DNA from 3 places in the Mesorhizobium australafricanum genome. Region 2 is predicted to be linked to each of the others. Evidence: predicted binding sites of a transcription regulator. Region 2 holds the regulator's gene; each other region holds the start of a gene.

Region 1 (7,499 bases), on a different contig from region 2:
CCAGAATATGAGCGTGCTCGACGGTTCGCTCGGCATCCTGCCCCGGCGCGTGATGGTCGATGCCGAAAAGGTCGATGCGGCACGACGCATCCTCAAAGACGCCGGTATCGAGAACGAGATCCGCAAGAAATAATGGCAGCGAGCACCGCCCCCGTCCCTGATACGCCGGCGCACACGGTCGATGCCTTCCATCGCGGACGCTTCTGGCTGGTGCAGCCGAGCCGGGGCGGTCATCGCGCCGGCATGGACGCCATGATGCTGGCGGCCGCCGTGCCGTCGGGCTTTTCCGGCCGGCTCGCCGATTTCGGCGCGGGCGCCGGCGCGGCCGCCCTTGCCGTGCTGTCGCGTTGTCCGGCGGCACAGGCCGTGCTGGTCGAGCGCTCCCCCGAAATGGCCGGGTTCGCCGCCGCCACGCTTTCGCATCCCGGCAATGCGCATCTCGGCGACCGCGCTTCGGTACTGACGGCGGACGTTACACTTACCGGCCGGGCGCGTGGCCAAGCCGGGATTGCCGACAACCAATTCGACTTCGTCATCATGAACCCGCCTTTCAACGCGGCGCAAGACCGCTCGACGCCGAACGCGCTGCGCAGGCAGGCGCATGTCACGGAGGATGGGCTGTTCGAGCGCTGGATCAGGAGCGCCGCCGCCGTCGCCAAGCCGCGCGGCGGGCTGGCCATCATCGCGCGGCCCGAGCAGCTCGTCGCCATTCTCGATGCGCTCGAGGGGCGCTTCGGCGATGCCGAATTGCTTTGCGTGCATCCGCGTCCGGACGCAGCGGCTATCCGCATCGTCGTCAGGGCGGTGCTTGGCGCGCGCGGAAAACTATCGATCCGCCCGCCGCTCACCTTGCACGGGCCATCCGGCAACGCGCCGGCGGAGCGGACGGAAATGATCAATAACGGCCTGGCATCGCTGTTCGGCGATTGATCCGGGGCTGGCGATGCGGCATTGCCGTTGGCTGGCGAGTTCCTTACATGCCCAAAGCAGATGACGTCGCGCCCGAGAGACATTACCAACTTAACTGACCTCGTCTTGCTCCTTTGCATTTTGTCCGGAGACAATGGTTCGTGAAACGCCTCTTCAACCGCCTGCTGCCGAAATCTTGGCGCTCGACAGTCGTCACCATTCCGGTCATCCGGCTGCAAGGCGCCATCATGGCCGGCGGCGGCCAGTTCCGGCCGAGCCTGTCGCTCGCCTCGACGGCCGGCCTCATCGAAAAGGCGTTCGGCTTCGATGCGCCGGCGGTCGCCATCTCGATCAACTCGCCCGGCGGCTCGCCGGTGCAGTCGCGGCTGATCTTCAAGCGCATCCGCGACCTGGCGGTTGAAAAGAACAAGAAGGTGCTGGTCTTCGTCGAGGACGTGGCGGCCTCGGGCGGCTACATGATCGCGGTCGCCGGCGACGAGATTTTTGCCGACCCGTCATCGATCGTCGGCTCGATCGGCGTGGTGTCCGCCTCGTTCGGCTTTCCCGAGCTGATGAAGAAGATCGGCGTCGAGCGGCGCGTCCACACCGCCGGGCAGAACAAAGCCGTGCTCGACCCGTTCAAGCCCGAGAAGAAGGAAGATGTCGAGCGGCTGAAGGCGCTGCAGCTCGAAGTGCACGAGACCTTCATCGACCTCGTCAAGGAGCGGCGCGGCAGCAAGCTGAAGGATGACCCGGACCTGTTCACCGGCCTGTTCTGGACCGCCAAGAGAGGCCTCGAACTCGGCCTTGTCGATGCGCTGGGCGATATGCGCAGCGTGCTCAGGACCCGTTTCGGCGACAAGACGCAGCTCAAGCTGATCACCGCGCCGCGCGGTCTGTTCGGCCGTTTCGGCCTGTTCGGCTCACGTGTTTCGGCGCCCGATATTGCCGCGGCCGCGGCCAGCGGCGTCCTTGATGCGGCGGAAGAGCGCGCGCTGTGGGCGCGCTTCGGGCTTTGAAAAAGCCATGAATGCGGCTAGCATGAGTGCTTGACCGACCCATTCGGCCGGCCTTGCCGCGAGAAGCGCGGAAGGAGTTTCAAGATGCCGCAGATCATTTTCTTCGCCGTTGTCGGCGCCGCCGCTTACTTTGGCTACCGCGCTTTCGTGCGCGAGGCCGAACGTGTGACGGCCAAGATCCGGCGCACCGAGAAACAGGCGGCGAACGGCACGATGGGCACGCTGGTCAAGGATCCCAAGACCGGCGAATATCGTCTCGCCAAGGACTGAAGCCATCTCGCCAGCAGCCGACATTCTCGAGCCCGGCATAGAAGTCCGGACGTGGCTTGCGCCTGCCAAGATCAATCTGGCGCTGCATGTCACCGGACGACGCGACGACGGCTACCATCTCATCGACAGCCTTGCCGTCTTCACCCGCTTCGGCGACCGGCTCGAGATCGAGCCGGCGGAGCATGATGAATTCTCGGTGTCCGGCCGCTATGCCGCCGGCCTGCCGCTCGACGACGGCAATCTGGTGGTCAAGGCACGCGATGCCTTGCGCCGGGAAGCCGGGGCACAGCATACGCCGCCCGTCGCCTTGAGGCTGGAGAAGAACCTGCCGATCGCCTCGGGCGTGGGCGGCGGATCGAGCGACGCGGCGGCCGCGCTCAACGGCCTGGCGCGGCTCTGGAAGCTCGATATCGACGACAATTCGCTGGCCCGGATCGGACTTTCGCTCGGCGCCGATCTGCCGATGTGCCTCAAGGGCAAGCCGCTGGTGGCGCGCGGCATTGGCGATGACGTGTCGCCGCTGGCCGCGTTTCCGGCGCTCGGCCTGGTGCTGGTCAATCCTGGTGTCGCCGTCTCGACGCCGGACGTGTTCAAGGCGCTGTCCCGGCGTGACAACGAGGCACTGCCGCCGCTGCCGAAGCGCCTCGATTTCCACGCCATCCGCAACTGGCTGGAGACGACGCGCAACGATCTCGAGGTTGCCGCCCGCTCGATTGAACCTGCGATCGGCGAAGCGCTCAAGGCGCTCAAGCGTGCCGATGCCGCGTTCATGCGTATGTCCGGCTCCGGCGCCACATGTTTCGGCCTGTTCGAGACCGGCAATGTCGCCAAGCGCGCGGCGATCGAGATCCGAGCCCGCCACCCGGACTGGTTCGTCGCCGCGACGCGCAGCATGGAGGTGAGCGATGGCGAAGCTTGACGAGAGCCGGCCCTTCATTCCGGTGCGCATCGCGGTGCTGACCGTGTCCGATACGCGCGGCCTCGCCGACGACAAATCCGGCCAGACGCTGGCCGACCGCATCACGCAAGCCGGCCATACGCTCGCCGATCGGGATATCGTGACTGACGACCGCGACAAGATCCGCGACAAGGTGCTTGGCTGGTCGAAGGACGGCAACATCGACGTCGTGATCACCACCGGCGGCACCGGCTTCACCGGCCGCGACGTGACGCCGGAGGCGCTGGAGCCGATCTTCGAAAAGCGCATGGACGGGTTTTCGGAAGTCTTCCACCGCATCTCCTATGCCAAGATCGGCACCTCGACGATCCAGAGCCGGGCAACAGGCGGCGTCGTCAACGCCACCTTCGTCTTCGTGCTGCCGGGGTCGCCCGGCGCCTGCAAGGACGCCTGGGACGGCATCATCAAGGCGCAGCTCGACTACCGGCACATGCCCTGCAACTTCGTCGAGATCATGCCGCGGCTCGATGAACATTTACGGCGCGGCGGCAAGCCTGGGTCGTAACCGCGGGCAAGGCACCCGATCGGCACCCGGTTCGCAGGCGGAATGTCGCTTTCAGCCTTCGAGGCGCCATTTCCGAAGCTGGTGCCGGCAAAGTACCTTGCGGCAGAACACAAGGGAAAATCCGCCATGACCGTTCACAGCGGCGGCTGCCATTGCGGCAATATCCGCCTCCGGGGGATGTGAGCCGGCCTTCCCGTTCAACGGATCACAATCGATCCACCGGCCAGCCTGTGCATCATTTCGGCGGCGCCACCCAGATTTCGGCGTTCAACCTTCTGGTCGCGAGGCCGCGCGCCAAGGCCTCGGCGCTGCGCGCGCTTTTCGCAAGCGCCAAGGCCTGGCGCTTGCTGATGACAAGACCCTCGGCGAGCGCACGGTTGCCTGAAAAGACGCGGGCAAGCAAAGGCGCGCGATTGGCCCGGGCGCGTGAAAAGCGCGCCGGCGTTGTCTGCCTTGCCGTGTGGGCAACGACCTCGTCGATCCAACCTTCAGTGAGCCTGGCGCCGGGTTCCAGAAGCAGCAGCCAATCGCCTTTGGCCTCGCCGATACCGGCGCCGATCCCGCCCGTCACATAGTGGCAGCCGGCATGTTCGGCCACCCGATGCGTCTGGTCGGTCGAGCCGGCATCACACACGATGACGTCGCGCACGACACCCTCGACCGCGCCGCCGACCAGCGAGGCGAGCGTACGGGCAAGGCCTTCTTCGTCGTTGCGGGTTTCGATGAGAACGCTGAGCATCGTTTAGCCGAATAGCGGAAAGCCGCGCGTTGCGCCAGTTGCGCGTGGCAGCCGAAAAAGTTCTTGCTTTGTTCTCGTCAACAAAATAGGAATAGTTTCATGAACAGAGCGATTCGACAGCCTGCCGACAGTCCCTGGGAGAGGGCGAAAATGGAACAGATCGTCCGCGCCGACATTGCTGCCTTCGGAGCAGGCAGAGCCGAGATGGCAAACGCGATGATCGAACAAAGCGGCATGCGCGTGCGGCCCGACCGCAATCGCGGCCGCTCGGCCGGCATCAATCCGTCCGGCCGCTTCGAGCCGGTCAGCCGGCATGTCTTCGATGACGGCTGGAACTCGCTGGAGGAGCTGCCGCCATTCAAGACCGAAGTGCAGGTCGAAAAGCCGCGCACCATCATCACCCGCAACGAATCGCCGGACATTTCCTTCGACCGTTCGATCAATCCCTATCGCGGCTGCGAGCATGGCTGCGTCTATTGCTTCGCCAGGCCGACGCATTCATTCATGGGCCTGTCGCCGGGGCTCGATTTCGAATCGAAGCTTTTCGCCAAGCCGGATGCGGCGCGCATGCTGGACAGGGAATTATCGAAGCCAGGCTATCAGCCGCGCACGATCGCCATCGGCACCAACACCGATCCCTACCAGCCGATCGAGAAGCAATACCGGATCATGCGCGAGATCCTGGAGGTGCTGGAGGCGCGCGGCCATCCGGTCGGCATCGTCACCAAGTCGGCGCTGGTGACGCGCGACATCGACATCCTGTCGCGCATGGCCGAGCGCGGTCTTGCCAAGGTGGCGCTGTCGGTAACGACGCTCGACCGCATGCTGGCCCGCACCATGGAGCCGCGCGCATCGACACCGACGAAGCGGCTGGAGGCGATAAGGCTGCTTTCGGATGCCGGCATTCCGGCATCGGTGATGGTGGCGCCGATCATCCCCGGCCTGACCGATCCGGAGATGGAACGCATCCTCGATTCGGCGCGCGCCGCCGGCGCGCGGGAGGCCGGCTACGTCATCCTGCGCCTGCCGCTCGAAGTGGCGCCGATCTTCAAGGACTGGCTCTTGCGTCACTATCCGGATCGCTACCGGCATGTGATGTCGCTGATCCGCTCGATGCGCGACGGCAAGGACTACGATTCCGAATGGGGCAAGCGCATGAAGGGCGCCGGTCCCTATGCCTGGCAGATCGGCCGGCGCTTCGAGATCGCCGCCAAGCGGCTCGGCCTCAACGTCGAGCGGCGGCAGCTTCGCACCGACCAATTCGTCGCAGGCTCCGGTGCCGGCGAGCAGTTGACGCTGCTTTGACGCCTGTGCCGGCCATGACGGCCGGCGCTAAGCAATTCCAGGCAAAGTGATTTCCGTCTGGAATTGCAGTCTTTTCAAGAATCCCGTCCGGCCCTTGTCCCCCGGCCGTGAGACGGAGCCTTCCCGGTCCGACGCCCCATCCGACCCGGAAGGACTTGCGGAGAATCGGAGCCGATGCGAACCTCGCCGCACCATGGCTCGCGCGCGTTCCGATTCTCCGCTTCTCTTTGAAATGGTCGAGAAGCCCGACTTCTCGATCGAGACGAAGGCAATGGCCGACGGGTTGTGGCCGGTCGCCGGCATGGACGAGGCAGGCCGCGGTCCGCTCGCCGGGCCGGTAGTGGCCGCCGCGGTGGTGCTCAACCCCGCCAACATTCCCGAAGGCCTCGACGATTCCAAGCGCCTCACCCATCTGCAACGCGAGGCGCTGTTCCTGAAGATCCTGGGCTCGGCGCTCAGCGTGTCGATGGCCTCGATCAGCGCCGAGGGCATCGACAACAGCAACATCCTGAAAGCCAGCCTGGAAGCGATGCGCCGCGCCGCCGCCGGCCTTTCGCTGCAGCCGAAACTGGCTCTGGCCGACGGCCGCGATATCCCGCCTGGTCTCGCCTGCGAAGGCCGGGCGCTGATCAAGGGCGACCAGCGCTCGCAATCGATCGCCGCCGCCTCGATCGTCGCCAAGGTGATGCGCGACCGCATGATGTGCGGCTGCGGCGGACATCACGAGCATTACGGCTTCGAGGTGCATATGGGCTACGCCACGGTCCGCCATCGCACCGCGATCGAGGCGCATGGGCCGGTGGCAAGGCTGCATCGGGCCTCGTTTGCGCCGTTCCGGTTGGGTGGGGCGGAGCCGATTGAGGAAGAGAGCTTCGCCGGACTGGAGTGAGGCGGCGGCGCCCGTGACGGCTAATCTCCCCCTTGTGGGGAGATGTCCGGTCCACCCTCCGCAGCTGCAGCGCAGCTGCTGCGGAGGACGGGCAGGACAGAGGGGGCGCTGTCCCGCCAGCCTATCCGGGCGTGGTAGATGGGCCGAACCCCGCGCTTCGTCATCCTCGGGCTTGACCCGAGGATCCATGCCGTGACCTCTGGCTGAGAGCGCAACGGTGCAGAATTCTATAACCGCCGCAACGCCTTAACGTCACGGCATGGATTCTAGGGTCTGCGCGCGTCGCTTCGCTCCTTGCTCCGCCCTAGAATGACGACGGAAACATAGCATTCCTTCGCGCCCTCCTCTGCCCTGCCGGGCTTTTGTCGCTCGGAAAGCCTTCCCGTCCGCTGCGCGAACGGCTCCCTAATGGGAAGTTTGGCAGCGTCGTCGCCCGCCTCTCCGACAACAAAAAAGCCGCCAGGTTGCCCAGGCGGCTTTGATTTCGAAGCTTCGAAGCCAGCTCAGTTCAGCTTGGCTTTTACGTCGTCCAGCGCCGACTTGAACAAATCGGCGCCGGCCTTGACGTCGACCTTGGCGGCGAGCAGCGCGCGGGCAGCCTCGACGGCGATGTCGACGGCGCTGGCGCGCACTTCGCTGACGGCCTCGCGCTCGGCCTGGCCGATCTTCTGCTCGGCCAACGCGGTGCGGCGGGCGACATAGTCCTCGGTCTTCTTGGCAGCCTCGGAGGCAAGCAATTCGGCCTCGCGCTTGGCGGCGGCGACGATGTCGGCGGCCTCCTTCTCGGCTTCCTTGCGCTTCTGCTGGTATTGGCCGAGCAGTTGCTGGGCCTCTTCACGAAGCTTGCGGGCTTCCTCGAGCTCGCCGCTGATCTTGGCCGCGCGGGCGTCGAGCGACTTGGCGAG
Region 2 (7,499 bases):
CCAGTTCGCTCCTAATCGATTTGATCTCCAATGCGCGCCAGGCTTTCCTGGCGGCCCAGCACGGCAAGCACGTCGAACACGCCGGGCGAGGTGCTGCGGCCGGTCAGCGCGGCCCTGAGCGGTTGGGCCACGGCGCCGAGCTTGTGGCCGCCGGCCTGCGCAAACTCGCGGATCGAAGCCTCCGCCGAAGCGGCGCTCCATTCGCCCTGGACAGAAGACAATGCGCCATGCGCACCGCGCAAAATCGCGCGCGCATCCGCGGTGAGCAGGCCCGACGCCTTCTCATCCAGCGGCAATGGCCGCTCGGCGAACAGGAACGCCGCGCCGTCGACCAATTCCACAAGGGTCTTGGCCCGCTCCTTGAGGCCCGGCATGGCGGCAAGCAGTTGCGCCTTGCGCTTGTCATCGAGCTTTGCCGCGAGCGCCGGACCGCCATCGAGATAAGGCAGGGTACCGACGAAAACATCGAACAGCGCCTTGTCGTCCATCTTGCGCATATGGACGCCGTTCAGCGCCTCCAGCTTGGCGAAGTCGAAGCGGGCCGCGCCCTTGTTGACGTCGCCGATGTCGAACCAGGCGATCATGTCCTTGATCGACATCACCTCGTCGTCGCCATGGCTCCAGCCGAGCCTGGCCAGATAGTTGAGCAGGGCCTCCGGCAGATAGCCCATGGCGCGATAGGCCTCGACGCCGAGCGCACCGTGCCGCTTCGACAGCTTGGCGCCGTCGGCGCCATGGATCAGCGGGATGTGCGACATCGACGGCACGTCCCAGCCCATGGCGTTATAGATCACCGTCTGGCGCGCGGCGTTGGTCAGATGGTCGTCGCCACGGATGATGTGGGTGACGCCCATGTCATGGTCGTCGACGACGACGGCATGCATGTAGGTCGGGTTGCCGTCCGAACGCAGGATGATGAAGTCGTCGAGATCCTTGTTGGGGAAGCGCACCTCGCCCTGCACGCGGTCCTGCACGACCGTCTCGCCCTCGGTCGGCGCCTTGATGCGGATCGCGCCCTTGACGCCTGCCGGCGCCTCGGAGGGGTCACGGTCGCGCCACTGGCCGTTGTAGCGCGGCGGCAGGCCTTTGGCACGGGCTGCCTCGCGCATCGCCTCGAGCTCTGCCGGCGTCTCGTAGCTGTAATAGGCCTTGCCCATGCGCACGAGCTGCTCGGCCACCTCGCGATGGCGCGGCGCGCGCTCGAACTGCGAGACGGCGCCGCCATCCCAGGAGAGGCCGAGCCAGGTCAGTCCATCGAGAATGGCAGCCGTGGCGGCCTCGGTGGAGCGCTCGCGATCGGTGTCCTCGATGCGCAGCAGCATCGTGCCGTCGGTGTGCCTGGCATAGAGCCAGTTGAACAGCGCCGTGCGGGCCCCGCCAATATGCAGGTAGCCGGTGGGCGAGGGAGCAAAACGGGTGACGACCTTGTCGGACATGGAACTCTCGAAGAAGCACTGAAAAAATGCACGTTTCGCGCGGACTTCCACGCGACCGGCGTTCATGTAGCATAGGCGGTCTGGGGCGCAAGGGGCAGACCCGATGGCTAGACATGGCCGCGGCGCGGAGGAGGGCGAGGGAACGACAGCTGGCGTCAGCGAACGCCTGATGTTTGCTCCTGCCGCGCCTGCCGACGAGGCGTCGCGTTCACTTCCGGAACTCAGCCCACCAGCCGAGCTGCCGCGGCCCGATAGCGGTGCGCTGCAGCCAGCCTCGCCGGCAGGCACCGTCAGCCGGATCCGCAAACAGCTTGGCCGCGTTTCGCTTCCTGCACTGCGCCGAAGGATTGCCGTCGCCGCCGCGACCGAGCTCGATCGCGGCGTCGGCTTCCTGCTGGTGCCGGTCTTCCTGGCGGCCGGCGTCATCTATTACTTCTCGCTGACCACCGAGCCTGACCTATACAGGCCGCTTGCGGCGGTGGCTCTGATGGCCGTCTGCGCGGCGGTCTCGCGTTCCTGGCAGAGAACGCACCTTGTCTTCATGGCGAGCCTTTTCTGTGCGCTCGGCTTTCTCGCGGCCAAAGTCGAGACCTGGCGGATGGCTACGCCGATGCTGGGGTCCGAAATCCAGACGCGGCTGACCGGCCGCCTCGTCATCGCCGAAGCAATGGCCAATGGCCGCGTGCGGCTGACCATCGATCTCATTTCCACGGAGCGTCCGACACTGCGTTACGCACCGGACCGCGTCAGGCTTTCGGCGCGCAGGATCCCGCCCGACATGACGGCCGGGTCGATGCTGACCGGCTATGCCAAGCTGCTACCGCCGACGGGCCCGGTTCGGCCGGACAGCTACGACTTTTCCTTCGACAGCTATTTTGCCGGCATCGGCGGCAGCGGCTTTTTCCTGGGCGACCCAAAGCCGATTGCGCCGGCTCCGACTGTGCCAATGGGGGCACCATTCGGCGCACGCATTGCATCGGCCATAGAAAACGCGCGGGAGGGGATTGCCGATCACATCAGGAGCAGCATCGGTGGTTCCGAAGGCGAGATTGCAGCGGCCCTGATCGTCGGCGTGCGCGCCGGGATCCCGGAAGCAATCAACGAGTCGATGCGACGGACCGGCATCTACCACATCATCTCGATCTCCGGCCTGCACATGGCGCTGGTCGCCGGCACGATCATGTTCCTGCTGCGCGGCGCCTTCGCGCTGTTTCCGGACTTCTCGTCGCGCCGGCCGGTGAAGAAATATGCCGCTGGCATCGCGCTGGTCTCGATCGCCGCCTACCTCGTGATCTCCGGCATCGTGGTGGCGGCCGAGCGAAGCTTCATCATGCTGGCCGTCATGCTTGTCGCCGTGCTCTTCGACCGCGCGGCGCTGACGATGCGCAACCTGGCGATCTCGGCCATCGCCGTCATCCTGGTCTCGCCGCACGAAGTGGTAGGCCCAAGCTTCCAGATGTCCTTCGCCGCCACCGCCGCCCTGGTCGGCGCCTACGCCGGCTTTGCCGATTATCGCGCCGGTAAAGCGACCGCGCCGCCGGCAAGACGATCGTTCATCGGCTTCGTGTCGCGAAAACTGGCGGTTGGAGTGGGGGGCGCCGCCATGACGTCGCTCATCGCGGGCAGCGCAACATTGCTGTTCGCGATCTGGCACTTCCAGCGGGTGTCGCCGCTCAGCCTGCTGGCCAATCTGGCGGTCATGCCGATCGTCTCGCTGATCGTCATGCCGTTCGCCGTCTTGAGCGCGCTGGCCATGCCCTTCGGCTTCGACGGTCCTTTTCTCTATGTGATGGGCAAGGGCCTGACGGCGATGATCGCTATTTCGGCATGGATTTCCGAGCGCTCGCCGGTCGACGCAGTCGGGTTGATCTCGATCCAGTCGGTGCTGCTGGCGACGATCGCGCTGGTCATAGCGACCATGGCCACCACCTGGCTAAGGCTTGTCGCCGTCCCCTTCGCGCTCGCCGCCCTGCTGGCCATTCCGCATGTCCGCACGCCGGATGTGCTCATCTCCGAAGACGCGCATCTGGTGGCAATGCCGATCGGCAGCGGCGAGCTTGCCATCAACCGCGCCCGTTCCAACGAGTTCACCACCGACAATTGGAAACGGGCGCTGAAAGCCGAGGAAATCGTGCCGCCGGAGACATTCGCCAAGGATGCTCTCGACATCGCCGATCCCGTCGACCTGCCGCCTGGCTCGCCCTTCTACTGCACCGGCGACCTCTGCATCGGTCGGCATCCCTCCGGCGCGATCGTCGCGCTCGCCGAAAATCGCGACACCGCACGGCCGGCCTGCGGCTTTGCCGACCTTATCGTCATCAACGACGCCACGGCCTACAATCCCTGCCACGATCCGCATGTGCTTGTCGTCACCAAACGCCAGCTGGCGCGCGACGGCAGCGCCGCCGTGTTCTTCGATCCGCAATCGGCCACCGCGCGGCCCGCTATTCGCTACGCGGTCGAAAAGCCATACCGGCCCTGGCACGAGCAGCGGAAATACGCTCGCGAGGCGAGGGGCCTGCCGCCTTATGAAAAGCCTGAGAGGACGGGTGCCAAGCCCTCGCAACCGTCTCAGTAGATCGTAACGCAATTCCGAACGGAAAACCGCCGCGCACTTTTCCTGAAAATTGCTCAGTAGCGGCGGATAAGCCCGACGAGCTTGCCCTGGACCTTGACCCGGTCGGGCCCAAAGATGCGGGTTTCGTAGGCCGGGTTGGCGGCTTCGAGCGCGATCGAGGCGCCCTTGCGGCGGAAGCGCTTGAGCGTCGCTTCCTCATCGTCTACCAGCGCCACCACGATTTCGCCCGGGCTTGCCGTGTTGGCATTGCGGATGATGACGGTGTCGCCGTCGAAGATACCGGCCTCGATCATCGAGTCGCCCTTGACTTCCAGCGCATAGTGCTCGCCGCCCGTGATCATGTCCGGCGGCACCGTGATCGAATGCGTCTGGTGCTGGATGGCGTCGATCGGCACGCCGGCGGCAATGCGGCCCATCACCGGAATGGATACCGCCGAAACAGCGTCGTCATCATTGCTTGGCGTCGGCGCTCGCGAGGGCGTCGCCGGCTTGACCTGGCGGCTGAGATTGCCCTGGCCGCCCTGGATGACGCTTGGCGAAAACTTCTTCGCGGCATTCAGGCCCGGCGCGATCGAGTCGGGCAGCCGCAAGACTTCCAACGCGCGCGCCCGGTTCGGCAGCCGGCGAATGAAGCCGCGTTCTTCCAGCGCCGTGATCAGCCGATGGATACCGGACTTCGAGGCAAGGTCGAGCGCCTCCTTCATCTCGTCGAAGGATGGAGGAATCCCGCTCTCCTTCAGGCGTTCATGGATGAACATCAGGAGTTCATGTTGTTTGCGCGTCAGCATTGGCGGCCCCCACGGGTTCTGAAACCAGAATCGGAAAAACAAACCCAGAACAAACACTATCTGTTCCAGTTGTGTTCCGCAACCGTTTAAAGTTTAGTGAATTTGTTAAGGCTGGCGAAACAATGTTGCATCCGATGGTGCCCTGGCCGCCTTTAGCCGGGCGGTGACATTGATTCCGCTCGATTTTGCGGCCCGTGCTTAAGCTCAAACAAGAGGTGGCACCACCACGAAAGTGCCGGGCGAGATTCGCGCCGACTCCTCGGTGCGCGTGCTGCACCGTGAACGAAACGAACCCAAAATGCCAACCTCGGCGGTTTTCCGGTTCACAGTTTTCGCCGTCTATGGACCAGCTAACATAGGACGAAAGGTTCTTGCCCTGCCGCCGACGGTGATGAGACAACCGCCCTTGGCCGCCTGACGATGCAGTGCGAGCGGCGCCGGGTCGAAATGGAGGCGGTAGCACAATGAGGGGAATTCCTGATCTGGCCGAGATCGAGGCGATGGATGCCGCCGATCCGCTGCGCGCCATGCGCGGTCGCTTCGTCCTGCCGGAAGGCGTCATATACCTTGACGGCAATTCGCTGGGCGCTGCTTCGGTCAACGTCTTCAACGAGCTCGAGACGGCCGCGAAGCAGGAATGGGCGCAGGATCTCATCCGTGCCTGGAACACAGCCCGCTGGTTCGACATGCCTGTCGAGCTGGGCGACCGGCTCGGGCGTCTGATCGGCGCCGCGCCGGGCCAGAGCGTGGTGTGCGACACGACCTCGATCAACATCTACAAGGTCCTGCACGCGGCACTTGCAATGCGGCCCGAGCGCTCGGTGATCGTTGCCGAAGGCGACAGCTTCCCGACCGACCTCTACATGGCGGAAGGGGTGGCCTCGACGCGGCCGGGCACGGCGCTGCGGCTCGAAGGTGTCGATGCCCCGACGATCGAAGAGCTGGTCGACGATCGCGTCGCGGTCATCCTGGTCAACCACGTCAACTACAAGTCCGGCCGGCTGCGCGACATGGCGGCCCTGACGCGCAAGGCCCACGACGCCGACGCGCTGATCGTCTGGGACCTGTGCCACACGGCCGGTGCCCTGCCGGTGGATCTCGACGGCTCGAATGCCGATTTCGCCATCGGCTGCACCTACAAATATCTCAATGGCGGGCCGGGCGCGCCGGCCTTCATCTATGCCGCGAACCGCCACCATGGCGATATTCGCCAGCCGCTCAGCGGCTGGTGGGGTCATGCGCGGCCGTTCGCGTTCGAGCAGGGCTATGCCGCCGGCACGGGCATCCGGCGGTTCCTGTGCGGAACGCAGCCGGTGCTGTCGATGCGGGCGCTGAAAGGAGCGCTGGATGTCTGGGACGAAGTCGATATGACGGCCGTGCGCCAAAAAAGCATCGCGCTGACGGACCTGTTCATCCGGCTGGTCGAAGCAAGATGCGGCGTCTTTGGTCTTGAGCTGGAAAGCCCGCGCAACGGCGCCGAGCGCGGCAGCCAGGTATCGTTCGCCCATCCGCATGGCTACCAGGTGATGCGCGCCTTGATCGAGCGCGGCGTGATCGGCGATTTCCGCGCGCCGTCGACCGTTCGTTTCGGGTTCACGCCGCTTTATGTCGGCTACCGGGATGTCTGGGATGCTGTCGAGGTGCTGGAAGACATCCTGCGCACGGGCGCCTGGCAGGATGCCCGCTATGCCGTCAAGGAGGCCGTCACCTGAAACGGGATCGCCCGCTCAATGGGGCTTTTCGGCGCGCAGGCGAAAGCGCTGGATCTTGCCGGTCTGGGTCTTGGGCAAGGCCGCGATGAACTTGACCGAGCGAGGGTATTTGTAAGGTGCGATCGTCGCCTTGACGTGGTCCTGGAGGCGCTTGACGGTCGCTGCGTCCGCCGTCGCGCCGGGCGCCAGCACGACATGCGCCTCGACGATCTGGCCGCGTTCGGCGTCCTCTGCGCCGATGACGGCGCATTCCGCGACATCCGGATGCGACAGCAGCGCGGCCTCAACTTCCGGCCCGGCAATGTTGTAGCCGGCGCTGACGATCATGTCGTCGGAGCGGGCGGCGAAATGGAAGAAGCCGTCCTCGTCCTGCACGAAGGTGTCGCCGGTCAGGTTCCAGCCGCAACGGACATAGTCCTTCTGGCGGTCGTCGGCCATGTAGCGGCAGCCCGTCGGCCCGCGCACCGCCAGCCTGCCTGTCGCGCCGCGCGGCAACTCGCGCATCTCGTCGTCGACGATGCGCGCTTCGTAGCCGCGCACCGGCTTGCCGGTCGAAGCCGGCTTCATCTCGCCGAAGCGGTTGGAGATGAAGATGTGCAGCATCTCGGTAGCCCCGATGCCGTCCAGGATCGGTTTGCCGGTCTTTCGCGTCCATTCTTCGAAGACCGGGGCGGGCAAGGTCTCGCCAGCCGAAACGGCAACGCGCAGCGACGACAGGTCGGCACCTTCATCCATGGCCTTCAGCATGGCCCTGTAGGCCGTCGGCGCCGTGAAGGAGATGGTCGCCCTGTAGGTCTCGATGATGGCGATCATGTTGGGCGGCGTCGCCTGCTCCAGCAGCGTCGCGGCAGCCCCGACGCGCAGCGGAAAGATAGCGAGGCCTCCGAGGCCGAAGGTGAAGGCCAGTGGCGGCGAGCCGACAAATATGTCGTCGGGCGTCACCTGGAGAATCTCGCGGGCGTAGGCGTCGGCGATGATCAACAGG
Region 3 (7,499 bases), on a different contig from region 2:
TCGACGTTCTTGAGATTGTGTTCGCGCGCCCCGCGAATGGAAAGGTATTTATGGTCGGCCATCGCCGGTCGCCGCCTCAGATCTGGAATTTGCTGGATTGGGCGGGTTTGTCCCGGCCATCCCCTATGTAGGTATTTTCATTGCCACGTCGAGAGACGCCACAATTCCCGACAAAAGCGTTTAACCGTCTTTCGCGCGAGCGGGCAAGCGGAAAGAACAAAGACCGAACACGCTCCTGACAAAGCGTTGTGGAAACAATCGCTATGGGCATTGTGAAACAATCGCCATAAGCGTTGTGAAACAGATGCCATCGATGCCCGCCTCTTTGATCCACAGAAGCGCTGGACTTACCTGCACGTAACCTGCAGCGATCACATTTTTCGGTAACCGGCTATTCAACGGTTGACGTCGCGGACCCAGAGGGGCAGTCTCAAAGGCGTCAACGAAGCCGGCCGTCTTTCGATGGCCTCGCCGCCCAACTGGCGGTCTGCGAGACGCCGCAGGCGATAGCGATTTGCGCTTCGAACGACATTGTCGCAACGGACCCAGGAGCGGAGCATGACGCCACCGGACAGTCCCTTGAGGCTCCACACCGAGATGGAGCCGCGGCGGGCATAAGTGCCAGGGCAGACTTGAAACGCCAGCCCGACAAACCGTGACTCGCCGATTTCCAACAATCAGAGACCGTAGTCGGATCGTCGGCTGAATGCCGCGTTGCATCCGAAACAGAACGCCGGCAGTCCACTCCCGGCTAAAATTGGATTTGAGATCCATGAAAGCCCCGTCCACCTGCGGAAGCAGTGGCGGGGCTTACATTTTTTGCGATCCTGCCTTCTTCCCAAAACGTGGGAATTGGTGAGAAGCCTCCGAAGGTCGTCATCCTTGGGCGTAGCGACGCGAAGCGGAGCGAAGACCCAGGGATCCATGCCGTTACCTCAGCCGGGGGTGCAACGGTGCAGAATTCTGCCCCGTCGCAGCGCCTTACCGTCACGGCATGGATTCCATGGTCTGCGCCGCGTCGCTTCGCTCCTTGCTTCGCCATAGAATGACGAACGAAAAAGCGCTTCAGCCGATCGTCAAGAAAGTCATCGATCTGTGACGACAGGATTATCAGTGGTTCGGCGACCTCATGCCGCCCGTCGCCATGTCGACGGTTATGCTGCCGCCGATCCTGACATCGGTGTTGCCGATCTTGAAGGTGCCATCGCTGCCGGCCGGCTGCGCGTCGTCCGGTTCCGGCTGCGGCGCAGGCTTGGCGATGCGGTAGTCGCCGCTGACGCCGGGCAGTTTCGGCGACGAGCTGTCGTCGGCAAGTGCGGTGCCGGCCATCAGCATTCCGGCAAGCGCGGCAAGGGCAGCAAACATATGGCTAGGTTGAACGGAGCTGATCATGCGCGAACTATAGAAGCGCGGCTTCAGCGATGCCAGACGCGCGGCAATCAAATTGCCGCCGTAATGGCTCGAGACCTCAGGCCGCCTTCTTGCGCGTGTCGTAGACGTGGTCGACGAGGCCCCATTCCTTCGCTTCCGCGGCGCTCATGAAATAGTCGCGGTCGAGCGTGCGCTCGACCTCCTCGTAGCTGCGGCCGCAATGCTTGGCGTAAAGCTCGGTCATGTGCTGCTTGGTGCGCACGATGTCTTCGGCGTGGCGCTGGATGTCGGAGGCCTGGCCCTGGAAGCCGCCAAGCGGCTGATGCAGCACGATCCTTGTGTTGGGTAGCGCGATCCGCCGCCCCGGCGCACCGGCCATCAAAAGGAAGGAGCCCATCGACGCGGCAAAGCCCATGCACACCGTCGACACCGGGCAGGAGATGTACTGCATGGTGTCGTAGATGGCGAAGCCGCTGGTCACCATGCCGCCCGGCGAGTTGATGTAGAGCGAGATCTCCTTGTCGGGATGGTCCGATTCCAGCGACAGAAGCTGTGCGCAGACCAGCGCCGACACGCTGTCATTGATTTCGCCATTGATGAAGACGATGCGCTCGCGCAGCAGCCGTGAAAAAATGTCGAAGGCGCGTTCGCCGCGACTCGATTGTTCGATGACCATCGGCACCAGATTGGCAAAGCTCATGACGGTTTCCTCGGGCCTCTTTTGATCAGGCGGCACGCAGCATCATGCAGGGCGCATTGGCCGCGGCCGGGTTCTTGCGCGCATGAAGCGAGATCCCGCAGCCCGCGCCGGCAATGGCAAGGACGGGTTCGGCGACCGCCACGAAGCCTTCATGGACGATGCTGAGATGCGTGCCGCCGGAAATCGTCCGCGCGAGCGTGAAGGTGACGACGCTGTCGAATGTCGGCAGATGGTCGGCATCTTCGGCACTTGGCTGCTCGCGCCAGGAATAGCGCAGCAGCTTGCCGGGCTCGGCCTCGATCACCTCGCATTCGATCGGCGCGTCCAGACCGGCAAAGGCGAAGCGCCTGCCGGCTTGCGCCTTCATGTCGTTCGGCATCATCCAGGCGGCGAGCAGCTCCGGCTCGGTCAGTGCCCGCCAGACTTTTTCAGGCGGCTCGGCAAGCTCGCATTCGAAGCTGAGCGGCGCCGCGGTCGCTGTCGGGTTTTGTGCTTGGGTCATTGGTCCATTCCCTTCAGAACGGTCTTCAACTTCTCGATGCGTTCCGGCCAGAAGGCGCGGTAGCGTTCGACCCAGCCGAGCAGCGGATCGAGCCCCTGCGGATCGGCGCGGTAATAGGCGTTGCGGCCGGCGCGCCGCTCGACCACGAGGCCGGCGCCGCGCAGCACGGCAAGGTGTTGCGAGACCGCCGGCTGGGAAACGCTCATGCCGGCGCGCAGCTCGGACACCGTCCTCTCGCCGGTCGCCAACCGCTCATAGACAGCGCGGCGCGTCGGATCGGCCAGGGCGCGGAAAATCTCTGCTTCGATCATGCACAAAGCATAAGTCGATACTTATCGATTTGGCAAGCAGCTATTTGATCGCCATATCGAAACAGACGTTCAGGCGCTGCCTTTGCTGACATTCCTTGACAGGAAGGGCGGTTATGACTAGAACGAAAAGAGAACAAAAACCTTGTGGGAAAAGCCAGCCTTTGCGGGCATGAGCGACCCGCAGGCTGTAAGGTGAGCGACTTAAAATTTGTTTCGGATGAGCGCGGAGAAGTACGATGGCGGGTAGCGTCAACAAGGTCATTCTGGTCGGCAATCTCGGGGCGGACCCTGAAATCCGCCGCCTGAACTCCGGTGATCCAGTCGTCAACATTCGCATCGCCACCTCGGAAAGCTGGCGCGACAAGAACTCGGGCGAGCGCAAGGAAAAGACCGAGTGGCATAATGTCGTCATCTTCAACGACCAGCTGGCCAAGGTGGCAGAGCAGTATCTGAAGAAGGGCATGAAGGTCTATGTCGAGGGCCAGCTGCAGACCCGCAAATGGCAGGACCAGACCGGTGCCGACAAATACACGACGGAGGTCGTTCTGCAGAAATTCCGCGGCGAGCTGCAGATGCTCGACGCACGCGGCGAGGGCGGCGGCGGCCAGGTCGGCAATTATTCCGGCGGCAGCAGCCGTAGCTCGGATTTCGGCCAGTCCGGCCCGAACGAAGGTTTTAGCCGTGGCGGTGGCGGCGGTGGTTCCAAGGGCGGCGGCGGCTCGTCGCGCGAGCTGGACGACGAGATCCCGTTCTAAATGTTGTTTTTTGCGCAATTCCGGACGGAAGGCTACGGCGAAGTCGCCGAGCCTAACCGCTACGCACTTTTCCTGGAATTGCTCTAAGCGTCTCGCAATGATCGTTTGAGGGGAAGGCGCGATGTCGCTCGGACCGCTTCTGTCGGCGCCTCCTCCCATTCCATGGCATGCATTCGCTGCCTTCGCCGCGCTCGCCGTCGGCGGCGCCCAGCTGGCGCTGCCGAAAGGCACCACGCGTCACCGCGTGCTGGGTTACACTTGGGTGACGCTGATGCTGGTCATCGCCATATCGAGCTTCTGGATCCAGCAGATTCGGCTCGTCGGTCCGTTCAGCCCGATCCATCTCCTGTCGATCCTGGTGCTGGTCACCGTGCCGCTGGCGGCGTGGTATGCGCACACGCACAAGGTGGCCGCGCATCGTGGTGCCATGATCAAGCTCTATCTGTTCGCGCTGGTCGGCGCCGGCATCTTCACGCTGCTGCCCGGCCGGATCATGCACGCCGTCGTGTTCGGCCAATAGGGCGACGGAAAACCTCGTAAGGAAGATCAACGTGAAAGCACGCGTCAAATGGGTTGAGGAACGCACCTTTGTCGGCGAATCCGGCAGCGGCCACAAGGTCGTGCTGGGCACGGCGCATGGGCCGAATGGTCACACGCCCGGACCGAGCCCGATGGAGCTGGTGCTGATCGGCACCGGCGGCTGCTCGGCCTATGACGTCGTGCACATCCTCGAGAAAGGCCGCGAGGCGGTCGAGGATTGCGTGGTCGAGCTCGACGCCGACCGGGCAGAGACCGACCCGAAGGTGTTCACGCGCATCCATATGCATTTCATCGTCAAGGGTCGCGCGCTGTCGCATGACAAGGTGAAACGGGCGATTGATCTGTCGATTACAAAATACTGCTCGGCCAGCGCCATGATGGCGAAGACGGCGACAATCACGCATGATTTTGAAGTGGTCGAGACGGCGGCGAAGTAGGGGAGTAGGGGAGTAGGGGAGTAGGGCAGTAGGGCAGTAGGGCACTAGCCGGACCGCTTCGCAGCCAGCTAGGCCGCCATTAGCGCCCTCACACCGTCCGCCACGAACTGCACGGCAAGCGCCGCGAGGATCACCCCCAGCAGCCTGGTCAGGATCGAGCGGCCGGTCTGGCCGAGGATGCGGTCGATGCGTTCCGACAGCACGAACACCAGGTAGGTGATGACGAGGCAGACGAAGATGATGCCGACGAGCGCTGCCTGAGCGGCAAAGCCTTCGAAGTGGCCCGATAGCAGCACGGTTGCCGAAATCGCGCCGGGGCCGGCGATCAGCGGGATCGCCAGCGGGAAGGCGGCGATGTTGTGGATCATGTCCTTGGTGATGGCGACGTCGCCGATCTTCTCCTTGCGGTCCTGGCGGCGCTCGAACACCATTTCGAAGGCGATGAAGAACAGGAGAAAGCCGCCGGCGACGCGGAAGGCCGGCAGCGTGATGCCGAACACCGACAGGATCGAGGCGCCGGCAACCGCAAACAGCGCCATGACCAGGAAGCCGATCACCGAAGCGCGCACCGAAACCTGCTGGCGCTCCTCGCGGTTCATGCCGCGCGTCACGGCGAGGAAGAGCGGCGCCAGTCCCGGCGGATCGATGGTCACCAGGATGGTGACGAAGGCGTTGAACAAGCTGTCGAAACTCGGCATCGCTGGTCCCCTCCCGCCGGGCGAAGCCCCGCTCTGCAATTGGTAGAGCAAAGCCCGGGCGCTGGAAAGCGGAAGGGGAAATCAACCGGTTATTCTGCTTTGCCGCAATAAGCCTCGAGCCGATAGCCGTCCGGGTCGATGACGAAGGCGGCATAGTAATTGTCGCCATAGGCCGCACGGAGCCCGGGCTTGCCGTTGTCCTTGCCGCCTTCACGCAATGCCGCGGCATAAAAGGCATCCACGCCGGCGCGCGTCGGCGCTGAAAAACAGAAATGCAGGCCAGAGTCGGTGTCGGCCGGAACCGGCCGGCCGGCGTCGTTCACCCAAAGCCGGACCGCTTGGGCGCCGTAGCCAAGGGAGCCGGGCGACTGGCTGAGGCATGAATAGCCGAGCGCTTCCAGGGCCGCGTCGTAGAAGCGTTTCGAGGCATTAGCGTCGCGGACGCCGATAGAGACATGGTCGAGCATCGTTTCCTCCGTGATTACAATGAGTTGGTCGATCAGGCTGGAGTCGTGCGCCGCGCCAAAAACTCGACCTCCATGCGCCAGGTCGCACCGCCGTCATGCGAGCGCTCGCCAAGCCAGCGGAACGAATTCTCGGTGATGCGCGAAAAGCTCCAGCGCACAGAAGCGCCGGTGCCGTCTGCGCCGACCTGGACGATCGTGTCGTCCTCGGCCCGGCCGAGCTGCCGGCTGTAATACTGGCTGCGCGGGTCGCTCCAGAAAATGTGCCAGGCGTCCGCGCCGGGATCGTAGACGCGCAATGTCGTGCCGTAGAAGGTCCACGGCCCGAGCGAAGTCTGGGCACCAGTGTTCCGCGCGGGCAGGATCCAGACATCCTGCACGGCCCTGCCTTCGAGGACCCAGCCGAAATGCACCTCGCCGCGCCCCGTCAGCCTGGTTCCATCCTCGAGAATGCGTGTGGCGTCGAATGTCCAGGCGCCGATGAAGCGGCCATAGAGCTTCAGTTTTTCGGCAAGGTCCGGCTTTGGGCCGTTGCTGTGCAGGGCCTCTGTAAAGGGATCGGTCATTGTTTCTGCCTCGTTTGTCAGGAGAGGGCGAGCAATAGGGGCGTGTTAGGGTTCTTCGCTTGGGAAAAATTGCTATCTTTCAGCCATGACGATCGCTCAGAAAACACTGGCTTCCGGGCATGGCTGGCAGGTATCCGACGTGGTGTGCACGGCAGCCGCCGGCGACAAGCCATTCGAGGAAGAGCATCGCGGCTTTTGCGTTGCGGCGGTGACCAGCGGCACGTTTCGTTATCGCACCCGCCAGGGCACGGCGATGCTGGCGCCAGGCGCCATTCTGCTCGGCAATACCGGCGCCTGCTACGAATGCGGGCATGAACACGGCGCCGGCGACCGCTGCCTCTCCTTCCATTTTTCGCCGGCTTATCTGGAGCGTGTGGTGGCTGGATTGCCGGGCGCGAAGCGGCTCGGCTTCGCCGATCCGCGCCTGCCGCCCTTGCCGGCGCTGGCACCCTTGCTGGCAGAGGCGGAGGCGGCACGCGAGACAGGCGACGGCGGAGCGTTCGAGGAACTCGGCCTGCGGATTGCCGGCGCGGTGGTTGCGGCCGCGGCCGGTTCCTCTGGAGGTGCCCGGACACCCAGCCGCCGCGACCAGAAGCGCGTTGCCGAGGCGGTGCGCCTGATCGAGCTCAATACCGACCGGCCAGTGTCGCTGACCGAGCTTGCCGACGGCACGGCGACCAGCCCGTATCATTTCCTGCGCACCTTCCGGCAGGTCGCCGGCATGACGCCCTATCAGTTCCTGCTGAGGACGAGGCTGCACCGCGCCGCGGTGCGGCTGCGCAGCTCGGACGGGGCGATCTCGACGATCGCGTTCGATGCCGGCTTCAACGACCTGTCGACCTTCAACCGCCGGTTCCGGCGCGAGATGGGGGAAGCGCCCGGCGCCTACCGCGCCCGCCGGGCGGGCCGATAGATATCGCCATCGTCAATCGTCCGTCGGGCCGCACCAGCCGGGCAGATAGTCCGCGTCCTTGCTCTTGGCGAGCGCCAAGGCGTCCTTCATCGCCTTGTCGAAGTTCTTCGCAACCGCGTTCCGGTCGATGCGCCTGCGCAGGAAGTCCGCCCAGATGAATTCGCTGAACGGTGTCGTGTCCTTGGCGTAACCGCCCAGCCGGCGCAGCTCGCCTGCCACGCTTCGGTAAGGGTCATCGACCA

Evidence for each region. Region 2 encodes LexA, which represses DNA repair genes until DNA is damaged. Its sites were predicted from a motif close to TGTTCNNNNTGTGTTCNG; they were not measured.
Region 1: the regulator LexA is predicted to act here: its motif matches at 4,459-4,476, upstream of RFM98_RS04960 (PA0069 family radical SAM protein).
Region 3: the regulator LexA is predicted to act here: its motif matches at 3,003-3,020, upstream of RFM98_RS03295 (single-stranded DNA-binding protein).

What each region holds. Positions count from the first base shown of each region.
Region 1 covers NZ_JAVIIT010000002.1:303,277-310,775, forward strand. Annotated here, with positions in the region: gene RFM98_RS04920 (putative signal transducing protein) at 1-133, shown strand, start outside; gene RFM98_RS04925 (tRNA1(Val) (adenine(37)-N6)-methyltransferase) at 133-930, shown strand; gene RFM98_RS04930 (S49 family peptidase) at 1,071-1,928, shown strand; gene RFM98_RS04935 (membrane protein) at 2,013-2,198, shown strand; gene RFM98_RS04940 (4-(cytidine 5'-diphospho)-2-C-methyl-D-erythritol kinase) at 2,221-3,117, shown strand; gene moaB (molybdenum cofactor biosynthesis protein B) at 3,104-3,661, shown strand; gene RFM98_RS04950 (hypothetical protein) at 3,704-3,844, shown strand; gene RFM98_RS04955 (glycosyltransferase) at 3,897-4,400, opposite strand; gene RFM98_RS04960 (PA0069 family radical SAM protein) at 4,551-5,705, shown strand; gene rnhB (ribonuclease HII) at 5,899-6,594, shown strand; gene RFM98_RS04970 (F0F1 ATP synthase subunit B) at 7,098-7,499, opposite strand, start outside.
Region 2 covers NZ_JAVIIT010000019.1:50,941-58,439, reverse strand. Annotated here, with positions in the region: gene gltX (glutamate--tRNA ligase) at 12-1,436, opposite strand; gene RFM98_RS26835 (ComEC/Rec2 family competence protein) at 1,540-4,014, shown strand; gene lexA (transcriptional repressor LexA) at 4,068-4,802, opposite strand; gene kynU (kynureninase) at 5,267-6,514, shown strand; gene RFM98_RS26820 (benzoate-CoA ligase family protein) at 6,530-7,499, opposite strand, start outside.
Region 3 covers NZ_JAVIIT010000001.1:675,951-683,449, forward strand. Annotated here, with positions in the region: gene uvrA (excinuclease ABC subunit UvrA) at 1-62, opposite strand, end outside; gene RFM98_RS03275 (hypothetical protein) at 1,111-1,365, opposite strand; gene RFM98_RS03280 (ATP-dependent Clp protease proteolytic subunit) at 1,469-2,071, opposite strand; gene RFM98_RS03285 (SRPBCC family protein) at 2,097-2,573, opposite strand; gene RFM98_RS03290 (ArsR/SmtB family transcription factor) at 2,570-2,884, opposite strand; gene RFM98_RS03295 (single-stranded DNA-binding protein) at 3,121-3,639, shown strand; gene RFM98_RS03300 (DUF2306 domain-containing protein) at 3,761-4,159, shown strand; gene RFM98_RS03305 (OsmC family protein) at 4,191-4,616, shown strand; gene RFM98_RS03310 (MarC family protein) at 4,685-5,314, opposite strand; gene RFM98_RS03315 (VOC family protein) at 5,404-5,781, opposite strand; gene RFM98_RS03320 (hypothetical protein) at 5,814-6,344, opposite strand; gene RFM98_RS03325 (helix-turn-helix transcriptional regulator) at 6,430-7,257, shown strand; gene RFM98_RS03330 (ParB-like protein) at 7,270-7,499, opposite strand, start outside.